Regions from separate parts of the Colwellia sp. PAMC 21821 genome, predicted to be linked through region 2. Evidence: predicted binding sites of a transcription regulator. Region 2 holds the regulator's gene; each other region holds the start of a gene.
The links. The regulator sigma-54, encoded in region 2, starts transcription at its own class of promoters, with help from an activator protein. The targets are predictions, from matches to a motif close to GTTGGCACGNNNNTNGNNT.
Positions count from the first base shown of each region.

Region 1: a site for sigma-54 is predicted at 4,159-4,177, ahead of pdsR (proteobacterial dedicated sortase system response regulator). Genes of this name have one in related genera too.
Region 3: a site for sigma-54 is predicted at 1,992-2,010, ahead of A3Q33_RS07545 (BON domain-containing protein). Genes of this name have one in related genera too.

Region 1 covers NZ_CP014943.1:4,539,530-4,545,650, reverse strand. Annotated here, with positions in the region: gene queC (7-cyano-7-deazaguanine synthase QueC) at 1-301, opposite strand, end outside; gene queE (7-carboxy-7-deazaguanine synthase QueE) at 371-1,045, shown strand; gene pdsS (proteobacterial dedicated sortase system histidine kinase) at 1,106-3,337, opposite strand; gene pdsR (proteobacterial dedicated sortase system response regulator) at 3,344-4,057, opposite strand; gene pdsO (sortase-associated OmpA-like protein PdsO) at 4,330-5,202, shown strand; gene A3Q33_RS18950 (DoxX family membrane protein) at 5,366-5,791, opposite strand; gene dinG (ATP-dependent DNA helicase DinG) at 5,917-6,121, opposite strand, start outside.
Region 2 covers NZ_CP014943.1:1,534,523-1,540,643, reverse strand. Annotated here, with positions in the region: gene ptsN (PTS IIA-like nitrogen regulatory protein PtsN) at 4-456, opposite strand; gene hpf (ribosome hibernation promoting factor) at 486-773, opposite strand; gene A3Q33_RS06500 (RNA polymerase factor sigma-54) at 809-2,317, opposite strand; gene lptB (LPS export ABC transporter ATP-binding protein) at 2,378-3,109, opposite strand; gene lptA (lipopolysaccharide transport periplasmic protein LptA) at 3,110-3,589, opposite strand; gene lptC (LPS export ABC transporter periplasmic protein LptC) at 3,621-4,187, opposite strand; gene kdsC (3-deoxy-manno-octulosonate-8-phosphatase KdsC) at 4,184-4,729, opposite strand; gene A3Q33_RS06475 (KpsF/GutQ family sugar-phosphate isomerase) at 4,731-5,696, opposite strand; gene A3Q33_RS06470 (calcium/sodium antiporter) at 5,713-6,121, opposite strand, start outside.
Region 3 covers NZ_CP014943.1:1,777,620-1,783,740, reverse strand. Annotated here, with positions in the region: gene A3Q33_RS07550 (GGDEF domain-containing response regulator) at 255-1,241, opposite strand; gene A3Q33_RS07545 (BON domain-containing protein) at 1,407-1,958, opposite strand; gene A3Q33_RS07540 (outer membrane beta-barrel protein) at 2,543-3,124, opposite strand; gene greB (transcription elongation factor GreB) at 3,748-4,221, shown strand; gene A3Q33_RS07530 (YqaA family protein) at 4,352-4,939, shown strand; gene A3Q33_RS07525 (sensor domain-containing phosphodiesterase) at 5,106-6,121, shown strand, end outside.

The DNA of each region.
Region 1 (6,121 bases), 1.9 Mb from region 2:
TATTTCGGTTTGGCACTACCGTTGATTTCATACTTTCGGCTTCGTAATGTCCTTCTGGAATATCGATGTCATCCGTTAAAGATGATCCGGCTAATAATTGGTTGATCGCAGATATATCAATAACCTTATGAGCAACATTCAATTGCTGACAAACTTTACTGGCACAGGCAATTTCTTTCACGTGTTTTTGGCCATAATCAAAGGTTAAAGCATAAACTTCTTTACCATCTTTTAAAGCACGGTGCAGTACAGTGAAAGAATCCATGCCACCGGAAAAAATTACTACGACTTTATTACTCATATTTGCTGGTCTCTTGGGGTATAATAAAAACTTGCGCATTCTACTCGAAATTATCTAAGCATTAAAGTAATGACCACACGTTATAAAATAAATGAATTGTTTGAAACTCTGCAAGGCGAAGGCTCTTTTACCGGCCAACCGTCAATTTTTCTTCGTTTACAAGGCTGTCCAGTGGGCTGTTCTTGGTGCGATACTAAGCATACTTGGGATATCCATCCTGAATTAGAGATCCCTAGCAAAACACTATTAGGTAAGTCAGAAGAGACCGAACAATGGTCGAATTTATCACTTGATGATATGGCTGCAATATTTAGTCAGCAGGGCTATAAAGCTAAACATATTGTGATCACCGGCGGTGAACCCTGCATGGTCGATTTAACCGAGTTGTGTTTATATTTTGAAGCACAGGGTTATAGTTGTCAGGTTGAAACTTCAGGTACTTTTGAAATTCGAGTCTCTGAGCAATGTTGGGTAACGGTTTCACCAAAAGTTAATATGCGTGGTGGTTACGAAATTTTAGCCAGTGCCATGCAACGTGCTAATGAAATTAAGCACCCAGTGGCAACTGAGCAACATATTGACGACTTAAAAGCATTATTGGCGGAGCATAAAGTAGCAGACAAGCAAATTTACTTACAACCGATCAGCCAAAAACAAAGGGCTACCGAACTTGCTATTGCCACGTGTATCGAAAATAACTGGCGCTTGTCAGTACAAGTTCACAAATACATTGGTATTGAATAGCGACTGACATAATAAGCGATCGATGTTTTAATCCATGCACGATCGTCTCTTCTGTAAATGTTACTTTGTCACTGGCAGCATAATAATCACCTCAACGCCTTGTTGATTTTGTTTATTTACTGCCTTTATTGTGCCGCTATGAAATTGACATATTAATCGCGCTATATACAAACCTAAACCTAAATGTGGTTGTTCATTATTGTGTTTCTTCCTGATGGATACCATAGAGTCAAATAGCTGCTCGCTCATTTCTTCAGGTAATAATTCACCGTTGTTGCTAATAACTAATGTGACCTGGTGATTCTGCTTTTCAACGCTGACTGCAATATTTTCATCATCAGAAAACTCGACCGCATTGGCGATAACTTTATCTAATAACTGCGCTATATGCTCTGGTGAACCTAATACTTGTACTTTACCTATGGCTAATTCGCTAAACGAAAAGTTAATCTTCGGATAAATTAGTCGGTAACCTTGCATGCAACCGTTGAACACCTGACCTAAATCGAACAAACACTTATCGGTATTTTCTAACATTTGCTCAATGCGAGTTGCTTCATTCATATTGGTTAAGATTAAACTTAAGCGCTCAATACCATGTTGAGCACGCACTAAATAGGGATTTTCAATCGCTGAATTTTGTTCATTATCACCATTTTCTCGTGTTGTTGTATTGATACTTTGTTGCTGCATGGCTAAGGTTTCTAGGGATGTGCGCACAACAGCAATTGGCGTGCGCAATTCATGAGATAACCGAGAAGACATATTTTCTAAATAGTGATTATATTGTCCGAGTCGATTAACAGCGGTCGAGAAACTCCGCGATAAATCGCCAATCTCGTCATTGGTGGTCGAGGTATCAACATTGCCGTTAATGCGGCCGTGTTCATCGATAGCCATTTCGGCTTGATTGCTTAAGGTTCTGATCCGGTTTGAAATCCGCGAAGCAAACAAGAAAAAGGCTAAAGCGCCTATTAACATAATGGCTAAAATAGAACTGAAAAGCTTTTCTAATGCCTGATTTCTTAATGTACGAATGCCATTCGTCGTTTCTTCTACAATTACCGCGCCTTTAACACTTTCATCGATAAATATGGGGTAGGCGGCCGATAGCACTACCGCTTGTTGATCGGTACTTAAACGCCATTGCGACATGGGTTCACCAGCTAAAGCACTTTCGATATGTTTGCCGGTGAGGTTTTCTGAATCATAAAGTTGATCGATAAAGTTACTCGGTGGCTGAGTGAGAATTTTTTCATATAATGGCTTAAGTATTTTACTTTCAAAAGCAAACCAAGCCGATATTAGAACATTTTCATCTGCATTATCGATACGTTCATTATTGAGATTAACGCGCTTATTCCACACACCGCTGGCTTTTTTTATGTTCCCAGTTGTGGCTAAAACACGGTGATGTTGGTCAACAACCCATATGCTGGAGTTGGTGTAGCTCATTCCTTTTACAATGCGTTCAATTTCAGGCGAGGGCACTAAAATAGTACCTAACGTTTCGGCAGAGCTTGGATCGGCCGAGCCAAGTGATGCTTCAATTACACCTAACGGGCTGTCTACATCATGAACGGCAAAGGCAATGTTATCGTTAAATTCAGTTAACGGCACACGTACCTCGACGTTATAACCTTGCTGAGTATCGCGCCAATGTCCTTGAATTTGTCTTGCCGGTACCGGAATATCATCTTGAATATCAGTGATACGGTATGCGTCTATCCAACCGGTGGTTTTATTGCTAATAATAAAGCGACTAAATACGCCTTGTGGATTGATAAAGGCGAGCTCTAAATGATCATTATTGGTGATACTGCGGGCATTGATGTCACGATAAATGACTTTGTCGTCTATAACAGCAAAGTATAAATATAAATATTTACCGTAAGTGCCTACAGCAGCGGTAAAGTTTATTGAAAGCTTCTCTGGTGTTAATTGGCTATAAAGTTGGTTATTTTGTTGATAAAAGTGCGCTTTATTGGCAAAGTCGGGCCAGTCTTGATTCAATCCATCGAGCTGGATCGGCGCTGACAAACCATAACTATATAAGTCTTTGCCTTTTTCAACACTGGGTAAAAAACTGGCTTGGTTGTTAAATAGATTAGCCCGTTCATGCATAGCGGTAGCTAGTGCTCTTGCTGTGCCGATAATAGTTTGCTCTTGGCCATATCGTAGGTATTTTTCCATTTCCCAAACATATTGATAGCCAAACCAAGGAATGGTAAATAGAAAGCTTGATAATAATAGCAGCTTACTTCTTAGGCCAAAACGCCATTTCATTGCCATAATTGCTTAGTTACCTGTAGCTTCTACTGGGCTTTGGTTCCAGCGATAGCCCATGCCATAAACTGTTTCAATACAATTAAAGTCGTTATCGATATGAGTGAATTTTTTACGTATTCGTTTGATATGTGAGGTAATGGTTGAGTCATCAACGTAAATTTTCGAGTCTTGCATCAACTGACTGCGGTTCTTTACATGTCCTGGGTGTTTCGCTAAGGCGTATAGCATCCAAAACTCGGTAATGGTTAACTCTACATGCTGACTTTGCCATTGTATGGTCATACGCTGACTATCTACCGTTAATGGCCCAATAGTTAACATGTGATCCGCTTGTTGTGGTTTACCTAAAGCGTCTTGGCGGCGAAAAAGCGCAGCAATACGTGCAGACAGGTGCGGTAAACTAATATCTTTAGTGAGGTAATCGTCAGCGCCGATACGCAATCCCGAAACCGTGTCTACATCACTGTCACGTGCGGTTAAAAAAATAATGGGTAAGGTTGTCGATTTCGAGCGCAGCCATTGGCATAACTCGAACCCAGCATCGTATTCGTGCTCAAGGCCAATATCTAAAATGGCTAAATTAGGTAAGCGTAAATTAAACGCATCCATCGCGCTATTTTTATTAGCATAGGTTTGTACTTGATAACCTTGCAGGCGCAGTACATCTGCGTAGTTTTCTCTGATGGCGGCATCATCTTCAACAATAGCGATACGTTTCGACATGGTGATTGCTTATCCCTTTATATGCAAGTACGTAATATTTACGTGAATATCTGCGTTAAATAATATCGAATAAACCCCATCGATGCTGCTAATTGTTGTAATTGCCATAATCTTGCCACATTTGCTCAGTGAATTGCCATATTTGCGTCCTTTAGTCGTCGTTTTTCTACGGTTTAATAACATCATCAAAAACAAAGCAGCTAATTAGGTCATTAGTTAGCCGCTATTTATTTATCACACTATTTATAACACTATTGATGAGAGACACTAATATGAAAAACCAATTAACTACAGCACACTTAACTACGACAGAAGTAAACACAGATAATAAAGCACGCGCAGTTGAATCTGGCATAGCAAAAACATTGATTAATGTCGCGTTAATTTCTGCATTAACGGTAAGCCCAGTCTTTGCCAGTTCATATGAAAAAACACAACAAGCGCAGGCAGAGCAAGAAAGTTCTGCACAATTGAAAGAAGAAATTGGTTTTGGTACCGGTATGGTTATTGGCGCTGTTTTGGGCGGTCCTATTGGTGCTTTTATTACGGGTATTGCAGGTAACATGATTGCAAAAAATATGAATGCTACTGACAAAATTGACAATTTGTCCAATGCCTATAAAAAAGAGCAACAGAATAATGCAACATCATTGGCACGTTATCAGGAAAAAATTGAGCAAGCTGAACAAAGCTATCAAGCTGAGCTAATAGCTTTAGAGCAAAACTATCAAGCAGCTAGTCAATTACAAGCGCAAAACTTATTAATGAGCTTGCAGTTCTCTACTGGCTCTAGTGAAATAAAGTCGCATTACCAAGAGCAAATAGCGAGCTTAGCGCGCATTGTTCAACAATCACCTAATTTGACCTTAGATCTTTCTGGTTACACCGACAAACAAGGAAGTGATGAGTTAAACCAAGCCATTTCATTAGCCCGTATAAATGCGGTTAAGAATGCCCTGATTGACCTAGGTGTAAAAGCTGACCGCATAAGTTTATTTGCCTTTGGCGAACAGCAACCGGTTGTAGCATCAGTAGATAAAGAAGTGAGTTTTTATGATCGAAGAGTGGTTATCAAGTTAAAAAACACCGCTTTAGCAAACGATGTAACAAGCCAAGAGCATTCGCAAACGGCTAAGAACTTTTAACACGATTATTAAGGGTGGTTAGCTACTTTAAGTGGGTTTATCCCAAGCAATTAATTTACTTTAAAGGGGGGAGATTAAAAAACAAGCCAAGGTGAATAACCTTGGCTTGTTTTTGATTGACGTTTATCGGTTCAAATTTATAGGTTGAAACTTTAGTAAAAAGTTATTTACCTAAAGTAAACTTAGTGTCAGCTTCTCTTAATAAATATAGCGCTGCACAAGCAGCCAACATAGGCCAAGCGGCAAAAAACAATAGGTTATTAAAGGCATCATAATATTGTGCGTAGGCTGAGAATGTAGAACCAGCGTGCATCAGGAAAATTAAACCATAGGTTAAACGTTTTTTAATGCCGAATAAAAACGCCATAACTAATATTAATTGTAGCGCGCCTAAACTATAAGCAAGGATGTCAGTAAAACCGCTGATTTTATAAAAATGTTCGAAAATTTTAATACTATGGGCAGGGTTAACAAACTTATCTAGCGTCCAAACGAACATTACGATAAACACACCTACACGTAATAATAGTAATGACCATTGTAGGTTGTTCTGAAAATTTTTGTTGGCTAGGGTAGCATCTGTCGACATATAAATTCCTCAATTAAATAAAAGTGTTAGTAACAATGCTAAAAGACCGAGGAACTTAGTTTAAATTTCAGCGTTATGTTTTTTCTTTTGCCGATGCCGTGTGATAACCATTTCATTCACTATCCTTATTCGATAATACGCTTAAATGGCGGTAACGAATTTAATAAGTCTTTACCGTATCGCTTGTTCACTAAACGACGATCCATTAACACGATGACACCATGGTCTTTTTCATTACGCAGTAATCGTCCTGTGGCCTGAATAAGCTTTTTCGAGGTTTCAGGCACTGAAATAGACATAAAAGGATTACCACCCTTAGCGGTAATGTAT
Region 2 (6,121 bases):
TGTTTAACTCGCTTGTTGGATTAACTGATATAATTCTTGGTTACTTTCGCATTTACGTACTTGCTTGCAAAATTGCTTATCGCGAAAAATTTTTGCAATGCTCTGTAATGTACTGAGGTGGTTTTGACATTCTTCTTCAGGCACAAATAAGGCAATAAAAATATCAACTGCGCGATGATCAATAGCGTCAAAATCAATTGCTTCTTCTGTCGTTATTACCACGGCAATGGGCTGTGTAGCATTTTCCAAACGACCATGCGGTATAGCAATGCCATTACCTATGCCAGTTGACCCCATTCTTTCACGCTTAACTAGGCTTTCTAATAGCTGAAATGTGTCATGGTCAGCCAATTTATCGGCGGCCAGGCTACTTAAGTATTCTAGAATGCGTTTTTTACTGGAACCCGGTGCTGCACAAATAGTGCAGTCCGGGGATAAAATGTCTTGCAACTTCATAAACTTATAAAACCTAAAGCGACTTGGCGCTAATGTTTGTTAATTTTGCCTTTGTATTTCAGGATTTGGCGATCTAGCTTATCAATTAATGCATCAATTGATGCATACATATCATTATGCTCGGCCTTCGCGTGAACCTCTGAGCCACTTAAGTGCACAGTAGATTCGGCAATCTGATTCAATTTTTCTACGGTTAATACTACATGTACATTATTGATATGCTCAAAATGACGTTCTAGCTTTTCAAACTTGCCATTAACATAATCACGTAATGAGTCGGTAACATCGACATGGTGTCCAGTAAGATTAATTTGCATATGCTTCATTCCTCTTTTTTGGTGAATAAGACTGCCTACAATAGGCTTTTACGTTGATTTGACGGCGGTATAGAGAGCGACTCTCGATACTTGGCAATGGTTCTCCTCGCTACTTTTATACCTTGTTCAGCTAATATATCTGCGATTTTACTGTCGCTTAATGGCTTTGCGGGTATTTCGGCAGCGACGAGTTTTTTAATTAATTCACGAATAGCTGTTGAAGAGCACTCACCGCCATTTTCAGTACTTACGTGGCTAGAGAAAAAGTATTTAAGCTCAAAAATGCCTCTCGGTGTGTGCATGTATTTTTGTGTCGTAACACGAGAAATGGTTGATTCATGCATGTCTACAGCTTCTGCAATATCATTTAACACCATAGGTCGCATAGCTTCAGGACCATGTTCAAAGAAACCTTGTTGGCGTTGTACAATGCAATTTGAAACTTTTAATAAGGTATCATTGCGACTTTCTAAACTTTTGATAAACCATTTTGCTTCTTGTAAATTCGAGCGAATGAACTGACTATCAGCAGATGATTTCATTGACCTAGACATGGCGGCATATTGTTGATTAACTGATAATTTAGGTGCTGTATCGGGATTGAGCTCTACCGTCCAACGACCATTTTTCTTCTCAACGGAGACATCAGGAATTACGTATTGTTCTTCACTTTTTATGACGCTATCACCCGGGCGAGGATCTAAAGATTGGATCAAGCGAATAACTTCGCGTAATTGATCTTCTTTAATGCGCAATTTACGCATCAATTGTCGATAATCGCGATTACCAAGCAAGTCAATGTGCTCAGTGACGGCTAATTTACTTTCTGCTAGCCAAGGCGTATCTTTCGCAAATTGATTGAGCTGGATAAGTAAACACTCAGGAATTGAACGGGCAGCCACGCCAACGGGATCAAAAACGTTAATTCGTTTTAGTACCACTTCAACTTCATCGAGTTCTACATCGTCTATACCAACGCTTTCTAAGATCTCATCTGCGGTCACCGTTAAATAGCCGGCTTCATCAATGGCTTCAATAATGGCGATGGCAATGGTTCTGTCGGTATCGCTAAATGGCGTGAGTTGCATTTGCCACATAAGGTGGTCTTGTAGTGAGTCTTTCGTTTCACCCTGATAGGTATAATCTTCTGATGCGTGACCAACACCGCCGCTGCTAGCGCTAGCACTAAAGTTATCATCCCAAGTGCTATCACTGTTTAATTCTTCGGGAATATCGGTTTTGGCTAAACCTTCTGAGGAGCTAATTTCATCGATACTGGGGGCAGAATCTTCGCTACCATCGGAGGAGGCCATTTCTTTACTTTCGCCAACGCCTGCCGAGTATGCTTCTTCTAAATTGTCAGGGGTACTTTCAGAGTTATTATCAAAAGATTCATCAATTTCAAGTAAAGGATTACTTTCGAGTGCTTCTTGAATTTCTTGCTGGAGATCCAAAGTCGATAATTGCAGTAGCTTGATCGCCTGCTGCAATTGCGGGGTCATCGTTAATTGTTGTCCGATACGGAGTTGCAGAGTAGGACGCATTTACGTTTTCATTTCCCTGTTGAAATACATTAATTTTGTACCGCTTAAGTGTGTTATTCACTATAGCGTGAATTGTTCACCAAGGTATACATCTCTTACATGTTGATTCGCAAGTATTTGATTAGAATTACCTTCAGCGATCAGTTCACCATGACTAACGATATAAGCATGTTCACAAACATCGAGTGTTTCTCGTACATTATGATCAGTGATCAAAATACCAATGCCGCGTTCTTTTAAGTGTAGGATAATTTTTTTTATATCACCTACTGAAATTGGGTCAACACCAGCAAAGGGTTCATCAAGTAGAATAAATTTAGGGTCTGCCGCTAAAGCGCGAGCTATTTCAACACGTCGGCGTTCACCGCCAGATAAACTCATACCTAAGTTATCTTTGATATGACCGATGTTAAATTCTTCTAATAAATGTTCAAGTTTTTCTTCTCGCTCAACATCACTTAGGCTTTTACGTGTTTGTAAAATAGCCATAATGTTGTCATAAACAGATAACTTGCGAAAAATAGAGGCTTCTTGTGGTAAATAGCCGATGCCCTTGCGCGCGCGCTCATGCATCGGCAACAAGGTTAAGTCTTCACCGTTTAACACTATTGAGCCACTGTCGTTATTGACTAAGCCAACAATCATATAAAAGGAGGTAGTTTTACCCGCGCCATTGGGACCTAATAAGCCAACTATTTGTCCGGCGGACACTTTCATACTGACGTTTTTAACGACTTTTCTGCCTTTGTAGGCTTTTGCAAGACCGGTTGCTGATAATGTTGAAGTTGACATTTACTCTTGCTTGTCCTTAGATTTTTTAGGCAGTTCAGTTTTATTTTTTGGCTGTAATACCGTTTCTACTTTAGCGTTATCTAGGCTTTCAGCATTGACATATTCGGTGTCAAAATTATAAGTGATTTTACTGCCGCTAACTTCACTACCTTCTTGGCGTAGAAGTGCATTACCTGAAATAACCACGGTGTTCATACTGGGTTCATACCGAATTTCATTGGCTTGTAAATTTATTGGGCTACCATCTTGCAACGTTTGCTCAAATGTCGCTGGTGAACCCTTGGCAATATAAATTTTGTTATCACTTTTATCTTCGGTAATTACCTGAACTAATTCCGCATGTATCGTTAGTGTGCCTTGAGCAATAATGACATTATCGATATAACTGAATATTTTGTTTTTTAGATCGGCAGCTTGTCGCGAAGAAGATATTTTAATTTCTTGTTCAACATTAAACTTTTCGGCGCTTACTGTTGGCACTAATAATGCGAATACGGTAAGGCAAATAAGGCTATTTTTTAATTTTTTTATAAATGGTTTGCACATGTTCAGTCAATGTCATCTGTGTTGTGTTTAAGTCTACAATTAATCCTGAGCCATACATAGTAAATCCTTTACCTAATATTAAGATAGTTTGCTCTGAGCTGATTATATTAGTTTTTAAATCCATTTCTAAATTTTTTCCGTGTACTTCCTGTATCAAACTGTCTTCATCAGTGGCGATTAAACGTACGCGATTTTTCAATTTTACACGATTATTATTATATAACGTGCCTTCATTGGCTGTTACTTGCCATGTAGGTTTGTTGTTTTTTGGGTATAGGGTATATCTTGGGTATTCAAAGTGTGTGACCTCTAATTGAGCATAATGTTCCATTCGCTGTGCTTCAACATTATATGATAATGCACCGGTTGCTTTGTAAACATCGCTGTTGAGGTTTTCAGCAATAAATTCTGGATTAGTAGCATTGTCGAGGATACTACTGGTTTCTTTCTTAGCGCCATACCACTCAAGTAGGCCATAAGTCGTTAACGCCAAAATAAATAAGGTTATTGTCGCAAGGGTGATGCGATTCATATACTGGCACCCTTTGCATCGGCTAAAGTATGCTGACTTTGCATAATAAGGTCGCAAGTTTCGCGCACAGCACCAAAACCACCTCGGGTATAGGTTGTGTAGTCACAAAGATTTAAAATGGCAGGGTGCGCGTCATTTACTGCAATACTAAAACCAACGTAGTTAAGGCACTCAAAATCGGGCATATCGTCGCCAATGTACGCGACTTGTTCAGGCGTAAGTTGCAAAGCGTCTATCATCGCTTTTAATGCGGGCAGTTTATTTTCTTCGCCTTGCACTATGTGTTTAACGTTTAATGCGGTCATGCGTGTTTGGACGATATTAGATTTTCTGCCCGTGATCACGGCAACATCAACACCACTTGCACCTAAAGCTTTAATGCCATAACCATCTTTGGTATGAAAGGCTTTTAGTTCTTCACCGTTATTGCCTAAGTAGATACGACCGTCAGAAAAAACACCGTCAATATCACAAACAAAAAGTTTAATTTTTTGCGCCTTTTGCCAAACACTTGGCGCTACTTTTCCGTATAAACTGTCCAAACTAAAGCACTCCTGATTTTAATAAGTCATGCATATTCATGGCGCCAATGGGATGATTATGATCGTCGACAATAATCAAGCCATTAATTTTTTTGTCTTCCATTATTTTTAATGCTTCAGCCGCTAGCATATCTTGCTTAGCTACAAGCGGATTTCTAGTCATTACGCTGGTAATGCTGTCTTGATGAATATTAATTTCGGCATCTAAAATACGGCGTAAATCACCATCAGTAAACAGGCCGACTAGGCTTTTGTTCTCGTCAACAACCGCGGTCATGCCTAAGCCTTTTAGTGACATTTCGACTAACGCATCTTTTATCTTAGCAGCTTCTGTCACGGTTGGCAGGCGTTCATCTTTGTGCATGATATCGGCTAAGCGTAATAATAACCTTTTACCTAAACTACCACCGGGATGAGATAAAGCAAAATCGTCAGCGGTAAAACCACGCGCATTCAATAAAGCAACCGCTAAAGCGTCGCCCATAACTAAGGTTGCTGTTGTGCTAGATGTTGGTGCTAAACCTAAAGGGCAAGCTTCTTGTGATACTTTGACACAAACGTGCGTGTCGGCAAGTTTAGCAAGCGTAGAATCAGGCTTACCTGTCATGGCAATTATTTTGCTGCCAATCCGCTTGAGCACGGGAATAATGGCCAGTACCTCGCCAGTTTCACCAGAATTAGAAATGGTGAGTACCACATCATCAACGGTGACCATACCGAGATCACCGTGGCTTGCTTCACCAGGGTGCACAAAAAATGAAGGGGTACCGGTACTTGCTAATGTTGCGGCAATTTTTCCGCCAATGTGGCCTGATTTACCCATACCAATAACGATGACACGGCCTCGGCAATTAAACATTAGCTCACAGGCTTGAACGAAATCGTCGTCTATATATTGCGATAATTCGGCAATGGCTTGCTGTTCAATATTAATAACATTTAAGGCTAATTGTTTAAAATTTTTCATTGCTAAAGACCACTTTTTACACGTTGATTTGACTGAAAAGCAACACTTGATAACCAAAAAACACTGCTAATAATAGTAACCCTTTCGCGCGTGTGATGCGAAACTTTCCGCCACGACTAAAACATAGCAAGAACAATAAAAAGGTAGTTGCTAGCATAAACGGAGCGTCGCGCACTGCGGCGGCATTATCAATATCGCCTGGGGAAATTAGCCCTGCCAGTGACAATACCGCTAATATATTAAAAATATTTGAGCCAATAATATTACCTAAAGCAAGATCATCTTCTTTTTTAATAATGCTCATAATACTAGCGGCTAACTCTGGCAAACTGGTACCAATGGCAATAACAGTTAAGCCAATAACAAGATCACTAATACCAAACGCTTTGGCAATAAAGACGGATGAGTCAACCAAGTAGCTAGCA
Region 3 (6,121 bases), 240 kb from region 2:
TTAATATTACTTAGTTACAGAGTATCTGTACTATAGTCTTTATACATATACATATACTGGAAATAATAGTGCTCGGCCTAATGCATTATTCAGCGCTATCAGATTGAAAGTATTGTGTGCTTTTCTGATTGTACCAGCAGTAATATTGACCTAATTGAACATAAGGATTTCTCGGCCGGCTTTTAATGTTTTTTTTAAATATCTGATCAAATACTTTCAAATAGTTCTGCAAAATTTTTCCCCTCAATTATTCATTAACAACACAATTGGTTACGACCGTAAGTTTTTGCTTTATATAACTTAACGTCGGCTCTATTTATAAAGTCTGTAATACCAAACTTTTTTTCATCTTTAAAAGTTGGTGAATAACTTGCAACACCTGCACTAATCGTAACGTTAGGGTGTTTTGCTTTAGTCGCGTGTGAAATATTTAGCTCATTAACCGATTTAACTAAGTTTTTGGCTATTTTTTTAGCGCCAAGTAGGTTGGTAAATGGAAGCAAAATAACAAACTCTTCGCCCCCAAATCTAGCAACAAGATCTGTAGTGCGCTTTTTAGTCGCAACTAAACATTGGGCAACTAAGGTTAAGCATTCATCACCTTTTACATGGCCAAACTCATCGTTATAATGTTTAAAGTGGTCAATATCTATCATAATTATCGATATTTCTCCTGCTCCTCTCATTACTGCCTGCCAGTCGAGTGCTAACTGACTATCAAAACACCATCGGTTAGCGATACCGGTTAAAGCATCGATTTTTGAAACCAGTTCAAGCTCTTTAGTGTGCTTAACCAGTTTTATATGGTTTTTAACACGGCTAAATAATATTTTGGGTAGAGTATCTGAGGCAATATAATCAATAGCCCCTAAAGATAGCATTTTCTCCTCTTCCAATTCACTATAATGCTCACTCACAAATATCATTTGAATATGCTCTGTCGACTTATGTTGTTTAACAAATTTGCAAACATCTAAACCAGTCAATTGAGCTAATTGTGTCGATGACAGGACTATGTCAACGTTGCCGTTTAATATAGCCTTTAGAGCAGTTAAGCCATCATTAGCTGTTTGTATTAAAAAATGAGCACCAAAAATATTACTCCAATGATTCAGTTGATTTTCAAATCTGTGCACAAGTAATAAAGTTAACTGAGAGTCACTTTTGGGTACTTCCAGTGTATTTGTTAAGTTAGATATTATCGGGTATACATTATCTTGAGAGAGCGTTGGTGAAGCCATGCAATCCTGCCAATTTTTTTGAGAATGAAATAAATTAATATCGAAAGAATATTAAATCTAAACCTAACTCGCACTATAATAATAGTTAGCGGTTTATTACAACTTGAATTTTTCAAAAAAATAAAAGCACACCTTAGGTGTGCTTTTAACTAACTATTGCAAAAATTAATGCTTAGAAATTTTCAATTTATCAACAACCGACTTAACGTCAGTTGTATTTTTAGCTAAAGTAACGGCTAATTGTTTTGCAGCATCTGAATCAACTTTACCAGACAACGTCACTACGCCTTGTTTTACTTCTACTTCAATATCTGTGCCGCTGACTTCTGACTCAAACAATAGTTTTGTCTTAACAACGGTTTCAATTTTTGAGTCTGTCAATGCGGTGAGCATTTTACTGTCTTTGTGCGACTCATCATTAATCACAGTTAAACGGTTATCGACTGAATTTACGCCTTCTAGGCTGGCAACTAGTTCTCCTGCCAACGCTTTATCAACGTCGCTTTCAACCTTACCTGTTAGAATTACAACACCATTTTTAACATCAGTGTTAATGTCAAAAGAATTAAGATTCGTGTTAAATAACAAAGTGCTTTCAGCTTTACCATCTAACCAAGCGTCTTTTGAAGTGTCTTTCCATGTATTTTCAGCATAAGCTGCTGATGAACCAACTGTTAATAATGTTAACGCGATAATTGAACGAATTGAGTTTTTCATATAATTCTCCTTTATGTTAAGTCAATGATACTAAAGCTATAACCATGCCAGAAGCATAAGGCATTGATTAATAAGTATATGTATATTATTTTTTTGTTTTTGTTGCACTTTTTTTTAAAGATATTATCTTTATTTACAGGTCGGATTGTAAAAAGTACATGGCGGGTAAAAGGGAGGATATGAAAAATCTATAAGATTCAGGACCATTACATTTTCCTTTGAATCAGAATTTTTTTGACTAAAAATACTAAGCTTCTCTCTAAGTTTTTCAGAGGTGCTGTTGTACCAAGGAATAAGTCGATGTCAACGCTAAATTATAACGGGCTTCAAACAGTCTGTTTGTAGTTGTATTAGTTAGATGAAAACGTTTTCTGTCTAAAGAGTATGCATTTTAGGACCTGTTAAAGGTTGATACTAGACACTTTTTACGATTAACCTGTTTCTACGAGATTAAGTATATCTATCGGACATAAATTATAGACATAAAAAAAGGGTTGGCAAAGTGCCAACCCAAAGGTTACCTAATTTAAGGGGAGGAAGGTAACATCAAACTCTAAGATTTAAGTTGATATATTTCAATCACCTTAAAACGTATATTGAATATTGATACTTGCATAATCCACATCAGTATCGAAACTTTCAATGTTGGATAAGATACCAATTTCATCTCTTTCAAAATCTATATCAAAGCGTGTGTATTCAATGCGTAAATCCCATCCTTCTGTAAGTGCTATTGAAGCCCCTGCACCGTAAAAAAAATCGTTACCATCAACATTATTGCTACCTTCAATCGCATTAATATCTGCGTCCCACCATAGTTGACCACCTTTCATATAAACTGTTAGGTGATCATTAACTGGTAAGCCGGCTTTAAGCGCTAAAGTGTAACCATCAACCTCAGTATTAAATACTTGGTTACCATGGCGACCAAAATCTATATAACCGGCCTCAATTGAGAATGCTTGATTAATTTGAGCACCCACAAAGGCATTGGCAGCATTGTCGTCTTCATCAAATCCTTCGTCACTATCGACTTTGAGTAATCCGTAACCCGCACCCACATAGATACCTTGATGATCAACGTCAGAATATTGATCGGCAGAAGCTAAGCCTGATGTTGCTATAAGGGATGTAGCTGTAAGAGTGGCTAATAATGTCTTTTTCATGAGAGTCTCCGTTTAAATCTTTAATACTTCGGTAATTTAAAAAGTTATAACAAGTGAAATAGGGAATATAACTTCTTGGTTCAATAGTCTTCATACAAGGTATATGCCAAGATGGGGCAGTATTTTAAGTTATTGATTTTAAATATTATATTTTTCTTATCATTTAAGGGGGATTTATGCGTTTTAGAACTAATGTGTAATGTTTTCTATAAAAATGCAAATATTACATGGTCTTGCAAGAAAGTGACAGGTTGATTTTTATACAAAACTTTGTCTGTTAAGTTATCGACAGGAATATTGCGAAAGCGTGATGACTGTTACACGATTCTTCGTAAGTTTATTCATTCTAACGGCAGGTTTAGAGTGATAGTAATAAGCGTTGCATTGATTATTAAAATTTTTGATAATCAAAAACGTTATGGATAGCTTTGTGGTTGTAGATTGATGCCTGTAATTATTTATAAAATAAATTTATTTGGCGTTGTCTCAATAAATACATCCTAGCAAAGCAATATTTTTCACTATATTATTACTACTTAATGAGTGTATTATTTTTCGTGTTTTTTGCAAAATATCACTGCGCTGCTATTCATCTTCAATTATCGAAATTACTCTACTTCTATATGAAAACAAAATTAATCACCCGACCCGGCTATGTTTTACTGCAACAAGAGTTAAATAAACTTTGGCGAGAAGACCGTCCAGAAACCACCCGAAAAGTTTCGTGGGCCGCAAGTTTAGGTGACCGAAGTGAGAACGCTGATTATCAATATAACAAAAAGCGCCTACGCGAAATTGACCGACGTGTGCGTTACTTGCGTAAAATACTCGAAGAATTAAAAATTGTCGACTACGGCCCACAACAAGAAGGCAAAGTGTTTTTTGGCGCCTGGGTAAGTTTAGAAAATGACGAGAATGAGACATTAAAATTTCGCATAGTTGGTCCCGAAGAAATCTATGGACGTAACGACTACTCCTCAATTGATTCACCGATTTCACGGGCATGTTTAAAGAAAGAAGTTGATGACGAAGTGGTGGTTAAAACGCCAGCGGGTGAAAAAATTTGGTACGTTAATGCTATTCAATATGAAAAATAACTAGCATACATATCATCATGGGCTAGCCATCGGTATTTTGTAGTGCAAAACAATATTGTTAGAACTGCATCTTTACTTTAGAAAAATATTATCGCTTATTCCCTTAAGCCTGCGATTAAAAGGATTTTTTATGTCAATGCAGAAAAAGCTCAAACAAAAAACACGTCGGTTTATAGACTCTAAGAACATGCTTCAGGGTATTACTATCGCATCGTTTTTAGAATCAACCATAGTACCCATTCCTTTAGAGGCGATATTAGTGCCGCTAATGCAGGCACGCCGTGAGAAAATATGGCTTATTGCGTTAATGGCAACATTGGGCTGTATTGTTGGTGCTTTATTAGGTTATGCAATGGGATATTATTTATTTGATAGCGCTGGCGAGTGGATTATAAATACTTTTTCCAATCCCGAACAATTTGAAAATGTTAAACAAAAAATGCATGACCAAGGGTTTTGGTTTGTGATCACCTTAGGCATTGTGCCGATACCGTTTCAAATCGCTATGCTTGCAGCTGGCGCCACTAAATATTCGCTGACTTTATTTTTAATAGCCTCTGCTATTTCGCGTTCTATTCGTTATTTTGGTTTGGCGCTTGTCGTGTATTACGCAGGTAACCAAGCTGAGCGGGTTATAAGTAAGCATAAAACCAAAACCATGATCGCTTTAACGATTATAATATTGTCTATCTGGGGATTAAGCCGTTTAATCCAATGAACCGGGTTTAGTCATTAAAGCGTTGCTATATTTAATAAATCAATGAACATAGCATTTTAGCTAAAGCATCTCGATATGATCATCATTGCGCCTTAACTTGACACTTTTGATTCTTATAAATAGTATTATTTGATAACAACAATAAATTATAATACAGGGATATAGTATGAGCCGACTATTCGTTGATCACATTTTTGATCCAAATGACGATGCTTCAATTAGCAGCAAGTTGTCAAATTTGCTTGCCCTTGTGCGTAAACATTTAGGCATGGAAGTCGCTTTTATTTCAGAATTTATGAGTGACGAGCTCGTTTTTAAAATAGTTGATAAAGACGCTACAAACACCACTGTACAGGCAGGGCTCGCTAGCCCGATTGACGAAACATATTGTAAAAAAATTGCTGATAATAAACTAGACCCAATCACCCATGATGCAAAAAACAACCCCATTACTAAAGTGATGCCGGCAACTGAAGCGCTCAATATAGGTTCTTATCTTGGAGTACCTATTACGCTTTCTGATGGCGAAGTGTACGGTTCATTTTGTTGCTATAAATCGCATGCAGATAATAGCTTGAACGATAGAGACTTAGCTTTTTTAAAGCTTATTTCTGAAATCGCGACAGAACTCATTGAAAAAAAGATCCAATTTGAGTTACTACACAATGATGCGAAAGCCGCTATTGAACATATAATTAACAGCAATAAAATTGAGATGTATTTTCAACCCATATTCAGTTTAACAACTAATACGCTTTCGGGTTTTGAATCGCTGTCACGTTTTTTTACTGAGCCATACAGAACACCAGATGTTTGGTTTAATGAAGCTGCCCAACTTGGTCTAGGGGAGTCACTCGAAATGCTAGCAATACGCAACACGCTCGAATATATCGATAAATTTGATGAAGCTTGTTATATATCAATCAATACCTCACCGGAACATATCCTATCAGGCGCATTAGCGAAAACGTTTGAACAAGTTGATTGTAAAAGAATAGTCCTTGAAGTCACTGAACACACACAGATAATAGATTATAACGCCTTGCGAGAAGCACTGAAGCCACTTCGCGATAGAGGTTTGCGCTTGGCGATAGATGATGCAGGTGCAGGTTTTTCATCATTCCAACATATATTGGAGCTTGAAGCGGACATCATTAAGCTTGATATCAGCCTAACGCAAAA